Regions from separate parts of the Azospirillum sp. UENF 211521 genome, predicted to be linked through region 3. Evidence: predicted binding sites of a transcription regulator. Region 3 holds the regulator's gene; each other region holds the start of a gene.
The links. The regulator PhoB, encoded in region 3, activates phosphate uptake and scavenging genes when phosphate is short. The targets are predictions, from matches to a motif close to TNTCATAAAACTGTCA.

Region 1 (3,269 bases), 210 kb from region 3:
CGAAAATCACGCGACGTTGCATGGAATCCCTTGGTTGTCTCCGGTTCTTTCAGCCCTCTCCCGCCCCGGGAGAGGGAAGGGGCCCGCGCCGCAGGCGTGGGAAGGGTGAGGGTGCTGCCAAGGACACCGCCTTGATCTTCGTACGACCCTCACCCGCCCGCTACGCGGGCACCCTCTCCCGGGACGGGAGAGGGGGACGAACCGCCGCGCCACTCAGTTCTTGTTGGCGCGCTCGAAGTTGCGCAGGACCGTGTCGCCGCGCTTCACCGCGTTGTCCAGCGCCTGCTGGGCGGTCTGCTGGCCCTGGAACGCCTTCTCCATCTCCTCCTGGATGATGTTGCGGATTTCCGGCAGGTTGCCCAGCCGCAGTCCCATGGTGTTCTCCGTGGTGGCGGTGCGGGTCAGCTGCTCCGCCGGCACCTCGGCGCCGGGGTTCTTGTCGTAGAAGCCTTCCTTCTTCGCCAGCTCGAAGCCCTGGAGCGTCACCGGGACGTAGCCGGTGTCCATGTGCCACTTGGCGTCCACCTCCGGACGGGCGAGGTAGCTGAAGAAGGCGGCGACGGCCTTGTACTCGTCGGCGGTGCGCTTGGGCGAGGTCATCACCCAGAAGGCGGCGCCGCCGATGATCGAGTTCTTCGGCGAGGAGATGGCGTCCGGCCAGTAGGGCAGCGGCGCGGCGCCCCAGTTGAACTTGGCCTCCTTGACGATGCGTCCGCGCAGGCCCGACGAGGCCTGGATCATCGCGCATTCACCCGACGGGAACAGCGAGTCGGCGGCGTTGTCCCGGCCGCCGTAGCGCAGCGCGCCTTCCTTCTGCAGGTCGATCAGCGTCTGGAGATGCTTCACGAAGAACGGGTCGTTGATCTTCAGCGTGGCGTTCAGCCCGCCGAAGCCGTTGGCCTCCGACGCGAAGGGCTTGTCGTGCAGCGCGCCGACCTGCTCGAACTGGGTCCAGGTCGGCCAGGAGAAGGTCATCGGGCAGGTCACGCCGGCCGCCTTCAGCTTGCGCGCCGCGTCGGCCACCTCCGGCCAGGTCGCCGGCGGCTTGTTGGGGTCGAGCCCGGCCTTCTGGAAGGCGTCCTTGTTGTAGAAGGTGATGGTGGTGGAGCTGTTGAACGGCAGGGCCATCATCTTGCCGTCCTTGGAGCTGTAATAGCCCCGGACCGCCGGGATGTAGGCCGCGGCGTCGAGGCCCGACCCCGTCTCGCTCATCAGCTGGTGCACCGGCTTGATGGCCGGGCCGGCGGACAGCATGGTGGCGGTGCCGACCTCGAACATCTGCACGACGTGCGGGGCGTTGCCGGCACGGAAGGCGGCGATGGCCGCCTGCATCGTCTCCGGATAGCTGCCCTTGAAGGTCGGGTTGACCTGGACCTTGTCCTGGCTGTCGTTGAAGCCCTTCACCACCTGCTCGAGCTGGCCGCCGAGCGGCTGGGGCAGACCGTGCCAGAATTCGACGACGGTCTTCTGCTGGGCGTGGGCGGCGCCGGTGAAACCGGCGGCGAGCGCGAAGGCGGCCGTCGAGACGGCAAGCTTGCGGCGGGTCAGCATGGTGGTCTCTCCCTGGAACCAATCGATTGCGTGATGTGCTGACATGCAGGGCGCGGGTTGCGGTCCCGCGACGGTCTTGTGAAGATTTGGTGACGTGTCCGGAACACGCGCGCAGGGGCGCGCCGCACCCGCTCCTCGCGGTTGCAACGTCGGTCCTGCGTAAGGCATGGAACGGGACTTAAGTCGGTGGCGGATGTTGCGCCGGCATCGATGGTTTTCCTCCCCGCATGTGTGTTTCTTTTTTGCAAGCCTTAAGGATAGAGGGGGAGGCTGTCAATCAGCCGTACGTATCAGTACGGACTATCACCCTTACGTCATCTCTCGGGGTGCCATGTTTGGGCGAGCGCCCACAACGCGGCGTCGTCGCGGCACAGCGACCCGGCCAGTTGCGACAGGCTGTCCCCCATCAGGCCGGAGGAACGCAGCAGGCAGTAGGACCGGCTCGGTGCCGACAGATAGTGCGACGCCGTCGGGGCCGCGACCGGCGGCGCGGGATACAGCGCGGCAGGGGGTGGGCAGTAGTAGGGCTGCGCACCGGGGTTGTAGCCGGGCACCAGCCGGTCCAGGCCGGGCCGCGGCCCGAAGACGCAGCCACGCTGATCCCACTCCAGGCTCGTCGTCTGCGCGGCGGCGGGCAGGACGGCGAAGGCGGCCATCGTCATCCCCGCCAGACAGCCGGCCAGCCGGCACCCTGCTTCGCGATGCATGCTCCCCTCCGATCCCGGGCCGCGCCCATGGGGCACCCAGACCATGACGTCGGGGCCGACGGGCCGTGAACAGCCCCCGGCCTTCGGAGGAAGTATGCGCGCTCCATGGACGTCCGGTGCGGCGCCGATGGACGGGTCGGCAAGCGCAAGCGAGGACGGCGCTCTCTGTTCGTTCGGTGGGAGGGAGGAAACGTGCTCCCCGCCCCGTCACGCCGCGCTGCTGCTCTCGACCGGCCGTTCCGCGGCGCTCGCCGCCGCCAAGGGGACGTCCACCGCGAAGACGGAGCCCTTGCCGGGCACCGAGCGCAGCGAAACCGTCAAGCCCAGCAGCGTCGCAAGGCGCCGCACAATGGCGAGGCCGAGCCCCAGCCCGTGCCGGCGGTCGCGGTTCGGGTTGCCGAGCTGGCGGAAGTCGTCGAAGATCGCCGACTGGTCGGCGGGGGCGATGCCGAGGCCGGTGTCCCACACCTCGATGCGCAGCGCAGCACCGCGCCGCCGCGCCGCCAGAAGCACGCCGCCCGACTCGGTGAAGCGCAGGGCGTTGGACAGGATCGGGCGCAGAAGCTGCTCCAGCAGAACCGGGTCGGTGCTCACCTCCGCGTCCGCGGGGCGGACGTTGAAGCGCAGGGCCTTGGCGTCGGCCTCCGGCGCGAATTCGTTGAGCAGGCGGCCCAGCGTCTCGTCGATGGGGAAGGTCTGCTCCTGCATCCGGACCAGCCCGGCCTCCAGCTTCGACACGTCCAGCAGGGCGCGCAGCAGCCCTTCGGCCGCCTCGATCGACATCTCCAGCTTCTCGCCGAGGTCGCGCGCGCCGGGATCGGTCAGGCGCCCCATCAGCAGATGGTGGAAGAGATGCATGGCCTGGAAGGGCTGGCGCAGGTCGTGGCTGGCGGCGGACAGGAAACGACCGATGGCGGTGCGGCCCGTCTCGGCCTCCTGGCGGACCCGCTCGGTCTCGGCCTTCGCCCGCTCGGCCTCGGCGCGGGCGGCGGCCAGGGCGGCGGCGTTGGT
Region 2 (3,269 bases), on a different contig from region 3:
CGATGAGCTGGCGGGCCAGCCGCCGGTCCTCGCCGATCAGGATGCCGAGCGCCGTGCGCAGATTCTCCACCGTGCGGCGGTGCAGCTCCTCGACCTCGCGGAAATCCTCCGGGGCGAAATGCAGGTGGTGGCGGATGCGCTTGGCGGCGAGTTCCATCAGGCTCTTGTCGATGATGTCGCCGATGTGCTCCAGGTTGATGGCGAAGGCCATCAGGTCGTCGACCCGCCGGGTCTCCTCGGCGTCGAGGTGACGGCGCCCCAGCTTGGCGAGGTAGAGCTTGAGCGCGGTGTGCAGCCGGTCCACCCGGTCGTCGGCGCGGCTGACCTCGGCGATCGGGCGCTCGTCGTTCTGGCGCAGCGCGGTCAGGCTGCGGCACAGCATGTCCTCCACCAGATCGCCCAGCCGCAGGGTCTCACGCACCGCGCCGGCGATGGCGACGGAGGGCGTCTCCAGAGCCGATTCATCGAGATGCCGGGGCGTCGCCGCGTCCTCGCCCGCGTCCTCCGGCTGGGGCAGCAGCCCTTCGGTCAGCCGGGCGAGCGGTGTCACCAGCGGCAGGAAGAGCAGCGCCAGCGCCGCGTTGAAGGCGACATGGGCGCTGACCACCGCCGTCAGCGGGGCCATCCCGGCCAGGAACGACGCGGCCAGCGGCACCAGCGGCAGGGCCAGCAGCGACCCGGTCACCCGCACCAGCAGATTGCCCAGCGGCACCCGCCGCGCCACCGCGCCGTCGGTCGAGGTCGCCAGCACCGCCGGGATGGCGCCGCCGAGATTGGCGCCCAGCACCAGCGCCACCGCCGTCTCGGTCCCGATCACCCCCGCCCCGGCCAGCGACCCGGCCAGCATCACCGTGGCGAGGCTGGAATGCACCGCCGCGGTCAACGCCGCCGCGACAATCAGGGCGAACAGCGGCTCGCCGCCCAGCGCCTCCAGCATCGCCTGGACCAGCGCCGACTCCCGGACCGGCAGGGTGGCCGTGCCGAGCAGCTTCAGGGCGAGCAGCATCAGCCCGATGCCGACCAGGATGCGGGCCAGCGCCCGCCGGCCGCGATGCTCGCCGCCCAGCGCGTGCAGCGCCCCGCCGAGCAGCAGCAGGCTGGGCGACAGCCAGTGCAGGTCGATGGCGAGCAGCCGGGCGACGAGGCTGGTCCCGACATCGGCGCCCAGCATCACCGCCAGCGCCATCGGGGTGGTCATGAAGCCCTGCCCGGCCATCGAGGCGGTCATCAGGGCGGTCGCCGTGCTGCTCTGCACTGCAATGGTGGCGGCGATGCCGGCCAGAAAGGCGGCCAAGCGGTTGCGCGTGCCGTAGCCGACCCAGCGGCGGACCGCCGCCCCACCCCACCGGAAGACACCCGTCCGCACCAGCCGCAGCGCCCACAGCAGCAGCGCCACGGCGCCGAGGATGTCGATCAGGACCAGGGTGGGCGAGACGGCGGTCGTGATGGCGGGCCTCCCGGCGTGTGGGCCTCAACAACAGGACGATGGAGAGTGGGGCGTCATGAAAACGTAACAATCGTAGGGCGCAACCTGATCCCCCGCGAAAGGCGTATCCCTTTTGCCGGGATGCGCCCCTTACCCCCGCGTCACCAGCCGGATGCCCAGCGCCACCGGCAGGATGCCCAGCAGGTCCCAGGGCTGCACCGTTTCGCCCAGCAGCGCCCAGCCGAACAGCATGCCGAGCGGCGGCATCAGGAAATGATAGGCGCTGGCCTCCGTGGCGCTCGTCCGCTGCAGCAGGCGGAACCACAGCAGGTAGCCGCCGATCGACACCACCAAAGCCTGATAGACCAGCGACCCGGCGAAGCCGGCGGTCAGCCGGATCGACCCGGCGTCTTCCAGCAGCAGCCCGAGGGGCAGCAGCGCCAGGCCGGCCGCCAGCACCTGGACCCCGGTGCCGGCGAGCAGCCCGGTCCGCGGCGCCAGCCGCTTGAAGAGCAGCGTCCCCGCCGACAGCGCCACCAGTGCGCCGACCGCGAGCGCGATGCCCAGCGGCGCGTCCGTCCCGCTGCCCAGACGCCCGCGCACCACCAACGCCACCCCGGCCACCCCCAGCGCCAGCCCCACCGCCTTGCGCCGGGTCATCGCCTCGCCCAGCAGCAAGGCGGCCAGGGCCGCGGTCAGCACCGGGTTGGCGCTGACGATCAGCGCCGTCAGGCCGGACGACACGTGGGTCATGCCGCTGTAGCTCAGCCCCAGATAGAGCGCGTGGTTGAGCAGGCCGAGCAGCGCCAGCAGGCCGAGCGTCCGCCCGGCCATTCCCCGATACTCGCCCCGCCACGCCGCGACCGCGGCGAGCAGCGTCCCGGCCATCAGGAAGCGGAAGGCCAGCAACAGCAGCGGCGGGCAGTCGGCCAAACCGATCTTCCCCGCGGCAAAGGCCGAACTCCAGGCCAGGCAGAAGGGCACGACCAGGGCGAGCGGCGCCGCACGCGGGTCGGTCAGGGGTAGGGTGTGTGCGGCGGCGTGCGTGGCGGCGTGCGTCATGGCCGGTCCTCTCCCATGCGGAAGGCTGTGCGTTGGAGAGAGGATGGCGCGGAGCCTTTCCATTTGGAAATTGGATGATATGATCCATTGCATTCGAAACATGAATGGTCGATCCGATGCGCGAAATGGATCTGGGCCTGTTGCGCACCTTCGTTTCGGTGGTGGACGCCGGCGGCTTCACGCGGGCCGGCGAACGGGTGCACAAGACGCAATCGACGGTCAGCCAGCAGATCCGCCGGCTGGAGGAGCAGGTCGGCCGGCCGCTCCTCGACCGCAACAGCCGCGCCGTCGCGCTGACCGACGACGGCGAGCGGCTGCTCGGCTACGCCCGCCGGCTGCTGGCGCTGAACGACGAGGCGAACGCCGTGCTGTCCGGACGCCCGGCGGCGGAGGTGGTGCGGCTTGGCGTGCCGGAGGATTACGCGGTGGAGCGGCTGCCCCGCCTGCTCGCCGACTTCGCGCGGGCGAACCGGCGGCTGCGGCTGGACGTGCGCTGCGACCTGTCGGTGCGGCTGCGCGCCGACGTGGAGTGCGGCGACCTCGACATCGCCCTGGTCAAGCAGGAACCCGGTTACCCCGGCGCGCGGCGCGCGTGGCGGGAGCCGCTCTGCTGGGTCGGCCCGGCGGCGGAGAACCTGCACCGCGAGGACCCGTTGCCGCTGGTGCTGTTCCCCCAAGGCTGCGTCTACCGCAACCGCGCGGTGCATGAGCTGGAGCGCGCCGGGCGGCGCTGGCGGGTGGCCTATTCCAGCCCCAACCACGCCGGGGTGCGCGCCGCGGT
Region 3 (3,269 bases):
TGTGCGGCGCCCACCCGACCATCCACGACCTGTCCGCCCACTGAGCGGCGGCTGAGAGGCTCCCCCCATGGAAGGTCCTGAAAACCTGTCCATCGTCCTGTTCGCGGGCGGCTTCGACCGGGTGCACTACGCCCTGGTGATGGCCAGCGCGGCGGCGGCGACCAACCGCAAGGTCACGCTGTTCTTCACCGGCCGCGCCCTGAACACGCTGCTGGCCGGGGACGCCGACGGCGCACCGGGCTGGCACCGGCTGGACCCCGCCGACGACGGCAGCCGCCCGGCGGAGCGCGACGCCGCCTTCACCGCCAACGGGCTGGCCGGCTTCGAGGAGTTGCTGGAGGCCTGCGTGATGCTCAAGGTCACGGTCATGGCCTGCGAGATGGGGTTGCGCGCGCTCGGCCTGCCTGTTGGCGCGCCGCTGCGCCCCGACGTGCCGGTGACGACCGGCGGCGTCGTCACCTTCCTGAACGACGCGCCGAAGACCGGCGCGATCCTCTTTGTGTGAGCGCAATGACCGACGACCACAGCCCGGTGGATAATGGTTTGGTGATCGAGCACGCGAACCGCTTCGAGGCGATCGCCGCGGAGGGGTTCGAGGGCCACCCCTACCGGGACGCGCTGGCCCATCAGGCGCAGCATGTGACGGCGCACCCCGACCTCGCCCCGCGGGTGGCGCATGCCCTGCGCATGATGATCGGCTTCATCGAGGACAGCGACCCGGCGAAGCGCTTCGGCCCGAAGGTGGCGATCCTGCGCGAGGCTGTGGAGCTGTTGGAGGGGTAGCTTTCGCAACGCACACTTGGCCCCCACCCTTCCCACGGCTTCGCCGCGGGCCCCTTCCCTCCCCCGCTTCGCAGGAGAGGGAAAATCAGTCCACTCCCCTGCGTCAGCGAGGGAGGGTTCGGGTGGGGGCGAGGTCAGCGCTTGGGCATTTCGCTCAGATGGACTTGCTGTCCAGCGCGTAGCCGGCCGAGCGGACGGTGCGGATCAGGTCCATCTCCGTCTCCTCGTTCATCGCCTTGCGCAGGCGGCGGATGTGCACGTCCACGGTGCGCGGCTCGACATAGACGTCGTGGCCCCACACCACGTCGAGAAGCTGCTCGCGCGAGAAGACGCGGCCGGGGTGCTGCATGAAATGCCGCAGCAGGCGGAATTCGGTCGGCCCCAGATGCACGTCGCGCCCGTTCCGGCGCACCCGGTGGGCGGCCAGATCCATGGTGACGTCGGCGAACTGCAGCGTCTCGTCGGTCATGCCGGGGGCCGAGCGGCGCAGCACGGCGCGCATGCGGGCGACCAGCTCGGTCGGGGAGAAGGGCTTGGTGATGTAGTCGTCGGCGCCGGAGTTCAGGCCGCGCACGCGGTCCGCCTCCTCGCCGCGGGCGGTCAGCATGATGATCGGGATGTCGCGCATCTTGCTGTTGCGGCGCATCTGGCGGCAGACCTCCAGCCCCGACATCAGCGGCAGCATCCAGTCGAGCAGGACGATGTTCGGCGTCTGCTCGCCGGCCAGCAGAAGGGCTTCCTCGCCGTCGGTGGCGGCGTTCACGCGGAAGCCTTCCTTCTCCAGATTGTACTTCAGCAGCGTCACGATGTCGGCTTCGTCCTCGACGATGAGAACGAGCGGCTTCAGCGCCGAATTCATGCTTGTCCCGCTCCCACTGCGCGTCTCGCCGTCACGCGGCATGTCCCGCTCCATCGTTATCCGGGCCGCCGTCCCGCGGCAATCCCCGTTCCGCCGACTCAGTGGAGAGCCCCTCCGGCTCGACCACGGCAAAGCTGCTGCCGTCGCTCTTCGGGCGCGCAGCGCGCAGCGGCGTGCCGACCACCAGGTAATGGATGGTCTCGGCGATGTTGGTGGCGTGGTCGCCGATCCGCTCCAGGTTCTTCGCCATGAAGAGCAGATGCGTGCAGGGCGTGATGTTGCGCGGGTCCTCCATCATGTAGGTCAGGACCTCGCGGAACAGGCTGGTGTAGAGGTCGTCCAGCTCCTCGTCGCGTTCCCAGGCGGCGATGGCGCGCTGAACGTCGCGCTCGATGTAGGCGTCCAGCACGTCCTTCATGATCGACTCGACCAGCCGCCCCATGCGCGGGATGGCCACCGCCGGGCGCACCACCGGCACCTGGGCCAGCGCCAGCGAGCGCTTGGCGATGTTGGAGGCGTAGTCGCCGATCCGCTCCAGGTCCGACGCGATCTTCAGCGCCGACACGATCTCGCGCAGATCCTGGGCCAGCGGCTGGCGCAGGGCGAGCAGGCGCACGGCCTCGGCGTCGATGTCGCGCTCGTAGGCGTCGATGCGCTGGTCGGCCTGCATGACCTGGGCGGCCAGCGCGACGTCGCGGCGGGCCACTGCCTTCACGGCGGCGTCCACCTGCGCTTCGGCGACGCCGCCCATCTGGGTGATCAGGTTGGACAGGCGCTCAAGTTCGTGCGCGAAGGAACGCACGATGTGTTCGTTGCTCATGCTTCACGTCCTTCGCTGAGGAGGAGTCGCGGCGGTGCCCGGAATCAGAGGCCGGGAATCAGAGGCCGGGGATCAGCCGTAGCGGCCGGTGATGTAGCCCTGGGTGCGCTCGTCCCGCGGGTTGGTGAAGATTTCCTCGGTGTCGTCGCACTCCACCATGTCGCCCAGATGGAAGAAGGCGGTCTTCTGGGAGACGCGGGCCGCCTGCTGCATGTTGTGGGTGACGATGACGATCGTGTAGTTCTCGCGCAGTTCGTCGATCAGCTCCTCGATGTGGGCGGTCGCGATGGGGTCGAGCGCCGAGCAGGGCTCGTCCATCAGGATCACCTCGGGGCTGACGGCGATGGCGCGGGCGATGCACAGGCGCTGCTGCTGGCCGCCGGACAGGCCGGTGCCCGGCTCGCGCAGGCGATCCTTCACCTCGTTCCACAAGCCGGCGCGCTTCAGCGAGGTCTGGACGATCTCGTCCATCTCGTCGCGGTGGCTGGCGATGCCGTGGATGCGCGGGCCGTAGGCGATGTTGTCGTAGATCGACTTCGGGAAGGGGTTCGGCTTCTGGAAGACCATGCCGACGCGGGCGCGGAGCTGCACGGCGTCGATGTTCTTGCCGTAGACGTCCTCGCCGTCGAGCGCGATCAGCCCCTCGACGCGGCAGTTCTCGATGGTGTCGTTCATGCGGTTCAGGCAGCGCAGGAACGTCGACTTGCCGCAACCGGACGGGCCGATCAGGGCCATCACGCGGTTTTCCTGGATCTCCAGGTTGATGCCCTTGAGCGCCTGTTTGGCCCCGTAGAACACCTTGACGTC

Region 1: ugpB (sn-glycerol-3-phosphate ABC transporter substrate-binding protein UgpB) is a predicted target of PhoB. The motif match lies at 1,620-1,635, and genes of this name have one in related genera.
Region 2: ACWPN5_RS22725 (Na/Pi cotransporter family protein) is a predicted target of PhoB. The motif match lies at 1,499-1,514, and genes of this name have one in related genera.

Annotation. Positions count from the first base shown of each region.
Region 1 covers NZ_JBSNCF010000001.1:528,428-531,696, reverse strand. The annotation lists gene ugpA (sn-glycerol-3-phosphate ABC transporter permease UgpA) at 1-22, opposite strand, end outside; gene ugpB (sn-glycerol-3-phosphate ABC transporter substrate-binding protein UgpB) at 214-1,551, opposite strand; gene ACWPN5_RS02485 (hypothetical protein) at 1,866-2,258, opposite strand; gene ACWPN5_RS02480 (PAS domain-containing sensor histidine kinase) at 2,466-3,269, opposite strand, start outside.
Region 2 covers NZ_JBSNCF010000002.1:1,304,402-1,307,670, forward strand. The annotation lists gene ACWPN5_RS22725 (Na/Pi cotransporter family protein) at 1-1,396, opposite strand, end outside; gene ACWPN5_RS22730 (DMT family transporter) at 1,577-2,488, opposite strand; gene ACWPN5_RS22735 (LysR substrate-binding domain-containing protein) at 2,605-3,269, shown strand, end outside.
Region 3 covers NZ_JBSNCF010000001.1:322,046-325,314, reverse strand. The annotation lists gene ACWPN5_RS01520 (HesA/MoeB/ThiF family protein) at 1-44, shown strand, start outside; gene ACWPN5_RS01515 (DsrE family protein) at 68-505, shown strand; gene ACWPN5_RS01510 (hypothetical protein) at 511-783, shown strand; gene phoB (phosphate regulon transcriptional regulator PhoB) at 938-1,642, opposite strand; gene phoU (phosphate signaling complex protein PhoU) at 1,674-2,462, opposite strand; gene pstB (phosphate ABC transporter ATP-binding protein PstB) at 2,535-3,269, opposite strand, start outside.